2 regions of the Streptomyces herbicida genome follow, and region 1 is predicted to be linked to the other one. Evidence: riboswitches for the same ligand, from Rfam matches in the RefSeq annotation. Region 1 holds a riboswitch; the other holds the start of a gene.

What was found. A riboswitch is a leader RNA that binds a small molecule or an ion and turns the genes downstream of it on or off. The one in region 1 is predicted to bind cyclic di-AMP.
Region 2: linked by a shared signal. The riboswitch ahead of Q8A52_RS04105 (transglycosylase family protein) and the one ahead of Q8A52_RS07870 (C40 family peptidase) in region 1 are both predicted to bind cyclic di-AMP.

What each region holds. Positions count from the first base shown of each region.
Region 1 is NZ_JAUYWJ010000003.1:167,184-171,609, reverse strand. It holds gene pcrA (DNA helicase PcrA) at 1-2,466, opposite strand, end outside; cyclic di-AMP (ydaO/yuaA leader) riboswitch at 2,731-2,902, shown strand; gene Q8A52_RS07870 (C40 family peptidase) at 2,911-4,134, shown strand; gene Q8A52_RS07865 (tellurite resistance/C4-dicarboxylate transporter family protein) at 4,281-4,426, shown strand, end outside.
Region 2 is NZ_JAUYWJ010000002.1:89,994-94,419, forward strand. It holds gene eno (phosphopyruvate hydratase) at 1-819, opposite strand, end outside; gene Q8A52_RS04105 (transglycosylase family protein) at 1,233-1,901, opposite strand; cyclic di-AMP (ydaO/yuaA leader) riboswitch at 1,906-2,074, opposite strand; gene Q8A52_RS04110 (transglycosylase family protein) at 2,258-3,265, opposite strand; gene Q8A52_RS04115 (cytochrome P450 family protein) at 3,447-4,426, opposite strand, start outside.

The DNA of each region.
Region 1 (4,426 bases):
GGCGTAGCGCAGCAGCAGCCGCTTCGGCTTCGTGTCGCCGAAGTCGATCGTTGCCTCGGCGTTCCCTCCTGTGCCCTTCACCGCGACGACCGTGCCGAGTCCGAACTGGTCGTGCGTGACCCGGTCCCCGACGGCCAGGGACACCACCGGCTTCTCCGCGGTCCGGCGCGTGGCGAACCCGGAAGCGCCCGACGCCGACGAGCGGGAGCGGGACGAGGACAGCGAGGCTGCCACACCGGAGGCCGGCCCGGAGGAGACCGGCGCCGCCCCTCCCGTCCGCTTCCACTGCACATGGGCGGGCGGGATCTCCTCCAGGAAGCGGGAGGGCGGGTTGTACGAGGGCTGCCCCCACGCGCTGCGCATCGCCGAGCGGGTGAGGTAGAGCCGCTCCCGCGCGCGGGTGATGCCGACGTACGCCAGGCGCCGCTCCTCCTCCAGCTCCTTGGTCTGGCCGAGGGCGCGCATGTGCGGGAAGACGCCGTCCTCCATGCCGGTGAGGAAGACGACCGGGAACTCCAGGCCCTTGGCGGTGTGGAGGGTCATCAAGGTGATGACGCCCGACCCCTCCTCGTCCTCGTCGGGGATCTGGTCCGAGTCGGCGACCAGGGCGACCTGCTCCAGGAAGTCGGCCAGCGTACTCCGCTCACCCTCCCCGCGCTCCTGCTCGAACTCCAGGGCCACGGCGGCGAGTTCCTGGAGGTTCTCGATACGGGTCTCGTCCTGCGGGTCGGTGGAGGCCTGCAGCTCGGCGAGATAGCCGGTGCGCTCCAGTATCGCCTCGAGGACCATGGCCGGTCCCGCGCCGGACTCGACGATCGTGCGGAGGTCCTCCATCAGCACGTTGAACCGCTTGACGGCGTTCGTCGACCGCGCCGCCATGCCGTACGCCTCGTCGACCCGGCGCAGCGCCTGCGGGAAGCTGATCTTCTCGCGCTGGGCGAGGGCGTCGATCATCGCCTCGGCGCGCTCGCCGATACCGCGCTTGGGGACGTTGAGGATCCGGCGCAGCGGGACGGAGTCCTCCGGGTTGGCCAGGACACGCAGGTAGGCCAGGACGTCCCGGACCTCCTTGCGCTCGTAGAAGCGGACGCCGCCGACGACCTTGTAGGGCAGGCCGACGCGGATGAAGACCTCTTCGAAGACACGGGACTGGGCGTTGGTGCGGTAGAAGACGGCGACGTCGCCGGACTTCGCCTCGCCCGCGTCCGTGAGGCGGTCTATCTCGTCGGCGACGAACTGTGCCTCGTCGTGCTCGGTGTCGGCGACATAGCCGGTGATCTGCGCGCCCGCGCCCGCGTTGGTCCACAGGTTCTTGGGGCGGCGGGACTCGTTGCGCTCGATGACCGCGTTGGCGGCGGAGAGGATCGTCTGGGTGGAGCGGTAGTTCTGCTCCAGGAGGATCGTCGTCGCGTCCGGGTAGTCCTCCTCGAACTGGAGGATGTTGCGGATCGTCGCGCCGCGGAAGGCGTAGATCGACTGGTCGGCGTCACCCACGACGCACAGCTCGGCGGGCTGGAGGTCGTACTCGCCGGGCGGTACGTCCACCGGGTGCTCGGCGGTGCCGACGAGCTCGCGCACGAGGGCGTACTGGGCGTGGTTGGTGTCCTGGTACTCGTCGACGAGGACATGGCGGAAGCGGCGGCGGTAGTGCTCGGCGACGTCCGGGAAGGCGCGCAGCAGGTTGACCGTCGTCATGATCAGGTCGTCGAAGTCGAGGGCGTTCGCCTCGCGCAGCCGCGACTGGTAGAGGGCGTAGGCCTGGGCGAGGGTCTTCTCGAAGCCGTCGGTGGCCTGGGCGGCGAAGTCCTCCTCGTCGATCAGCTCGTTCTTCAGGTTCGAGATCTTGGCGCTGAAGGACTTCGGCGGGAAGCGCTTGGGATCGAGCTCCAGGTCGCGGCAGACCAGGGCCATCAGACGCTTGCTGTCGGCGGCGTCGTAGATCGAGAACGACGACGTGAAGCCGAGCTTCTTGCTCTCGCGGCGCAGGATGCGCACACACGCGCTGTGGAAGGTCATCACCCACATCGCGTTCGCGCGGGGGCCGACGAGGTGCTCGACGCGCTCCTTCATCTCGCCCGCGGCCTTGTTGGTGAAGGTGATCGCGAGGATCTGGCCCGGGTGCACGTTCCGCTCGGCCAGCAGGTGGGCGATGCGGTGCGTGAGCACGCGGGTCTTGCCGGATCCGGCGCCGGCCACGATGAGCAGGGGGGAGCCGGCGTGCACGACGGCCGCGCGCTGGTTCTCGTTCAGCCCCTCCAGCAGCGCTGCGGCGTCGATCACCGGGCGCGCGGCGCCGTCGCGGTAGTACGCGTCCCGGTCCGGAGGCACGTCGAACTTCCCACCGAACAGATCGTCCGGAACCGGCTCCGGAGCGTGATCGTCCTCGGGCGGCGGCGGGGGTTCCTCCTCGCGCCCGTGAGGGGCCTGGAGGTCCGCCAGGAAGCTGTCGTCAAAGAGGCTGCTCATCGCTCTCCGAGTCTAGGGTGCCCCACCGACAATCGACCGCCGCCCCGGAAAACAGGACCGGCCCCGCGCGCGGGGGATCTTCCCGATGCATGAGCCGGACAACTGTCTCACGCTCCGGAAGCATGCTGTCACACGGGCGGAACTCTGCCTTCAGGTCACAAAAATGTATCGGGCATATCGCCCATCAACCTTCACACGGGCCACACCAGTTGGCTACCGTCTCGGGCGGGCCGTACGACCCCCACCGGCGAACGTCGCCGGACCGCGCGGCCTCCGCCGAGTCCGGTGCGCCGCCACGGCAGCCGGAGCCGGGGACCCAACCGACCTTGGGGTGAATCGGCCCAACCTCCCTCCGGAGCAAGGGCCGTAGGGCAACCCTTCCGAACCACCCGCCCGAACCCGACAGCTAACTCGGTAGGCGGAACGTGGAAGGAGTCGCCTCCCTTGGCGTCGCACCGCAAGTCGCGCCCCGCGAGTGCCCTGGTAACAGGCATACGCACCCCCGCCATCGCCACCGCCGCGCTCACCTCCGTGGCTCTGCTGTCCCAGACCGCCAATGCCACCCCCTCCGCCGACGGCGACAAGCCGAGCATCGAGGAGGTCGAGAAGAAGGTCGACGACCTGTACCGCCAGGCGGAGTCGGCGACCGAGAAGTACAACGCGGCCAAGGAGAAGTCCGGCAGTCAGCGCAAGAGCGTCGACTCCCTGCTGGACGACGTGGCCCGGCGCACGGACAAGCTCAACAAGGCACGTGAGGAACTGGGTACGTTCGCCGCCGCCCAGTACCGGACCGGGGCCGCCGCGCCCGACACCGCCACCTTCCTGCTCTCGGACTCCCCGCAGGACTACTTCGACCAGACCCAGCTGATGGGCCGGATGACCTCGCGGCAGAAGGGCGCGGTCGACGACTACATCACGCAGCAGTCGGCGACCATGAAGAAGCGGCAGGAGGCCGCCAAGAGCCTCCAGACGCTGACCGAGTCGCAGAACGAGCTGAAGACCGCCAAGGCCACCGTCCAGAAGAAGCTCGCCTCGGCTCGCGAGCTGCTGTCCAAGCTGACGGCGCAGGAGAAGGCCCGGCTCGCCGCGATCGAGAAGCAGAAGCAGGAGGAGGCCGCGCGCAAGGCCGCGGAGCTCGCGAAGAAGCAGGCGGCCGCGGAAGCGGCGAAGAAGGCCGCCGCCGCGAGTTCCTCGAGCTCCTCCGGTTCTTCGGGCTCCTCGGGCTCGTCCACCTCGACGGGTTCGACGGGTTCGACGGGGTCGACCGGTTCGACGGGCTCGACCGGCTCCTCCTCGGACTCCTCCTACACCACCAAGGCCGAGAAGGCGATCGCCTTCGCCCGCGCCCAGATCGGTAAGCCGTACGTCTGGGGCGCCACCGGCCCCGGCTCCTACGACTGCTCCGGCCTCACCTCGGCCGCCTGGCGGGCGGCGGGCGTCAGCCTCCCGCGCACCACCTACGACCAGGTCAACGTGGGCACCACGGTCTCGCTCACCAACGCCGAGCCCGGCGACCTGATCTTCTTCTACGACGACATCAGCCACGTCGGCATCTACATCGGCAACGGCATGATGATCCACGCCCCGAAGCCCGGCGCCTACGTCCGCGAGGAGTCGATCTACTACGGCGGCGAGTCGATCATCCACAGCGTGGTGCGGCCGGCGTGAGAGACCACCGTGGGGCAGGGGCGCGAGCGCCGCGGCCGATGTGAACCCGAGGCGCACGCGACCCTGTCCCGCACCCGCGCGTTTTTCCCGGCACGCGCGCGCGTGCCCCGCTCGCAAGGTGCGCACGGCTCCCTAGCATCGGGCCCATGCCCGCCTCCTCACCCCTTCGCGCCTGGTGGAAGCGGCGCCCGCCGACGGCCGGGGCCGCCGTGATGGCGACCGGCATCGTGTCGGTCGGGCTGCAGCTGGCGGGCTACGAGGCCCTGTCCCTGTTCGCCCTCGCGATGGCCTC
Region 2 (4,426 bases), on a different contig from region 1:
CTCGTAGTACTCGGTCATCTCGGCGGCCGAGCGGGACTTGCCCTCGAACTCGTACTTGCCGTCCTTGTAGAACTCGGACGCGGCGACGTCGAGCGCGAGCGCGATCTGCTCACCGGGGACGTAGCCGGCCTGCTTGACGGCCTCGAGGATGAGGTCGAGGGCCTCGCGGTTGGAGCCGAGGTTCGGGGCGAAGCCACCCTCGTCGCCGAGACCGGTGGACAGGCCCTTGCTCTTCAGGACCTTCTTCAGGGTGTGGTACACCTCGGCGCCCCAGCGCAGGGCCTCGGAGAAGGACTCCGCGCCGATCGGGGCGATCATGAACTCCTGGATGTCCACGTTGGAGTCGGCGTGCGAGCCGCCGTTCAGGATGTTCATCATCGGCACCGGCAGCAGGTGCGCGTTCGGGCCGCCCAGGTAGCGGAAGAGGGGGAGGTCGCTGGCCTCGGAGGCGGCGTGGGCGACGGCGAGGGAGACGCCGAGGATGGCGTTGGCGCCGAGCGAGCCCTTGTTGTCGGTGGCGTCCAGGTCGAACATCGCCTGGTCGATCAGGCGCTGCTCGGTGGCGTCGTAGCCGACCAGCTCCGGGCCGATCTGCTCGATCACGGCGAGGACGGCCTTCTCGACGCCCTTGCCCAGGTAGCGGTTCGGGTCACCGTCGCGGAGCTCGATGGCCTCGAAGGCACCGGTGGAGGCGCCGGACGGAACGGCGGCACGACCCGTGCTGCCGTCGTCGAGGCCGACCTCGACCTCGACCGTGGGGTTGCCTCGGGAGTCCAGGATTTCCCGGGCTACGACGACGTCGATGGACGGCACGAGCATCTCCTTCTTGGGATGTGACGCTGGAAGTGCGGGGCTGGGGTGCCTTGCGACTAGAGCCTAACCGTCCCGGGGGCATCGGCCACCGACCGACCGTCCCGTGGACAGGGTTCGACCGTACCCATTGTTCCGGCTCGAAACAAAGGCGGGGTGGAGAACGGCTCGAGAAACATCGCGAGAAGAACGCGGCGAGAGGGACGGCTCCGGCGGAACGGCACGAGCACAGCGGCCCAAGCACGAGCACAGCGGCCCAAGCACGAGCACAGCGGCCCTGGAACAAACCCCGCCCCGGCGCGTACGGGGGAATACGCACCGGGGCGGGGAGACCGTGGGGACGGGGGGGGGCGGGCCCCACGTGCCCTCCACTGCGGGGAGCACGGTGGGGAGCGGCCTGTGATTCGGCTACCAGGCGCCTGTCACTTCAGGTGCAGCTGCTGGCCCGGGTAGATGAGGTCCGCGTCCTGGACGATGTCCTTGTTCAGCTTGAACAGCTTCTGCCAGCCGCCCTTGACCTTGTGCTTCTGGGCGATCGAGCCGAGGGTGTCGCCCTTGACGACCTTGTACTCGCCGTCCCCCTTCTTGACCTTCTTGCCGGTCGGGGTGGTGACGGTCTTGGCGGCCGGGCGCTGGGCGGAGCGGGAGGCGGCCGGCTTCTCCGTCGAGCGGGTGGCGGTGCTCGAGGAGCTCGCCGCGGCGCCGCCGTAGGGGGCGCTGGACAGGCCCGTGCCGCAGACCGGCCAGGCGCCCTTGCCCTGGGCGGCGAGGACCTTCTCGGCGATCTCTATCTGCTGCGCCTTGGTGGCCTTGTCCGCGGTGCCGGCGTACTTCGTGCCGCCGTACGCGGCCCACGTCGACGCCGAGAACTGCAGACCGCCGTAGTAGCCGTTGCCGGTGTTGATCGACCAGTTGCCGCCGGACTCGCACTTGGCGACGGCGTCCCACTCGGAGGCAGTGGCGGCGGCGGCGGTGCCGGAGGCCATCAGCGGGGCGGCGATGGCGGCGCCGGTGACACCGGCGAGCGCGATGGCACGCGTGGCCTTGGCCTTCGAGGGACGACGGTGCTTGCCCTTGACGGAAAACAGCATGGATGGATCCCCTCACCGACGCCTGCGAGGTGAGCTGTCGGGTTCGGGCCGGTTGAGTTGCCCGGCCACACCTCCACTGGGAGGCGTGGCTCCACCCCTAGCCGCTCCGGCTCAACTGCCCGGCGCGGCACTTACCTTGGGTCCCCCGCTCCTGCCTACGGCGCGTGACGCGACGACTGTTCCCGTGCGGCCGCTGGCAGGACTCGGCGTTGCGACAGCCGGGGCTCGTGGTGACGAGCGGACTCGACCGTAGACACGCGATCCGGGGAATTTCAAAGACGATCAGGGCTTCTGAGACTCATCCCACACTTTCACCAAACCGGACATTAGGCGTGAAAGTGGGGCGTCAACTCCCGCTACTTTCCGCCGTTTTCGGTACCGACGTCCAGGGTCTGACCGGCGGTGATGTCGTTCGGGTCGGCGCCGATGGCCGCCTTGTTGGCGGCATAGAGCGCACGCCATCCGCCGTCGACGTCAAGGGAGTCGGCGATGGACACGAGGGTGTCGCCGTCGCGGACCGTGTAGGTACGCGAGGCGTGACGGCCCACGGAGGCGGAGTCCTGACCGTTTGCTGTGCTTTCGTCCGCACTGGTCCCACGGTGACGACCGCCCCCGACGGCGCCGGTGTCGACCAGACTCCAAGACCCGCCGTTCTGCCACGAGTTGTCGGAGTCGCCCGATTTGGGGGCTTCTGTGGGTGCATCGCCGCTCCCCTGCGAGTCGCCCGAACCCGCAGAATCCGACTTGTCCGACTTAGCGGAATCCTCGCCCTTGTCCTCGTTCTTATCGTTGTCCTTCGCCTCGCTGTCCTTGTCGGCGCTTGTCGAGGGCGAGGCCTCCTCCGAGGAGTCCGACTTCGAAGGCGAGTCGGACGAGTCGGACGAAACAGAGGAGCCGGAGGAGCTCGAAGAATCGGACGAGCCAGACGAGCCAGACGAGCCGGACGAACCGGACCCCGAGACGCCGGTGTCGACGTCGACCGACCCGGAGCTCGCGGTGAGCCCGGAGAGCAGCGCACAGGTCGCCCAGGGCTTAGTGCCCCGGTCGGCGAGAACCTTCTCCGCGACGGCTATCTGCTGCGATCGGCTGGCCTCGTCCGGGCTGGAGGCGTACTCGAGGCCGCCGTACTTGTCCCAGTCGTCCTGGGACATCTGCAGGCCGCCGTAGTACCCGTTGCCGGAGTCGGCGCTCCAGGAGCCGCCACTCTCGCACTCGGCCACCTTGTCCCATGTGGTGCCGTCGGCCGCGTTGGCGCTCGCGGCACCGAGGAGCGGGATGGCGATGGCGGAGCCGGTCACTCCGGCCGCGACGAGGATGGCCGGAGCCTGACGGGGGCGACGGTGACGACCGTTCCCGGAGAGCATGCGGAAGCCTTTCGTGCGACAGCGATGACCGGCGCGGCACAGAAAGCCGACGTACCGCGCTGTCGACTGAACGTATCCACTGACGATCACTTGTCACAAGTTAATGCCGCGTAGATCACGTGAAGATCACATAGTTGATGATTCATCAGATCCGAGCCGCAGCAGGCCGCACTTCCCCCACTTACCGGACGGGAGTGAACTCCACGGGCAAAGTGCGCAGTCCACGCATGATGAGCCCGCCACGCCACCGCAAATCGGCCGGATCCACCGCAAGTCTGAGGTCCGGGAGGCGGGTGAGGAGGGTGGCGAGCGCGGTCTGGCCCTCCAGCCGGGCAAGGGGGGCACCCAGGCAGTAGTGGATGCCGTGGCCGTATCCAAGGTGTTGGTTGTCACGTCGGCCGAGGTCGAGAACGTCCGGATCGGCGAACCGCTCCGGGTCCCGGTCGGCGGCGGCGAGTACCACCAGGACGGGGTCGCCGGACGCGATGTCCTGCCCGCCGATGGCGAGTGCCTCCGTGGCGAACCGCCAGGTGGCCAGTTCGACCGGTCCGTCGTAGCGCAGGAGTTCCTCGACGCCGGTCTCCAGGAGGTCCCGTTCGTCGCGGGCGAGGGACGCCTGGAGACGGTGCCGCTGCTCGGGATGATTGAGAAGGGCGTAGGTGCCGTTGCCGATGAGGTTGACGGTCGTCTCGAACCCGGCGAACAGCAGGATGAAGGCCATCGCGGCGGCCTCGTTCTCGGTGAGGTGCTCGCCGTGGTCCGAGGCACGGATCAGCCCCGAGATGAGGTCCTCGCCGGGAGCGGGACTGTCGGGCAGGGCCGCGCGCTTCTTGTGGATGAGCTCGGCGAGATAGCCCCGCATCTTCTTGACCGACCGCGCGACCCCGCCGCGCGGCCCTCCCCCGTGCCGGATCATCATCCCCGCCCAGTCCCGGAAGTCGTCCTGGTCCTCGCGCGGAACGCCGAGCATGTCGCAGATGGCGTAGATGGGGAGGGGAAAGGCGAACTCGTGGATGAGGTCGGCGGTTCCCTCGGCAGCGAACCCGTCGATGAGCCGGTCCGTCAGTTCCTGTACGCGCGAGCCGAATTCGGCGACCCGGCGGGGCGTGAACGCCTTGCTGACCAGTCGGCGCAGCCGGGTGTGGTCCGGCGGGTCGATGT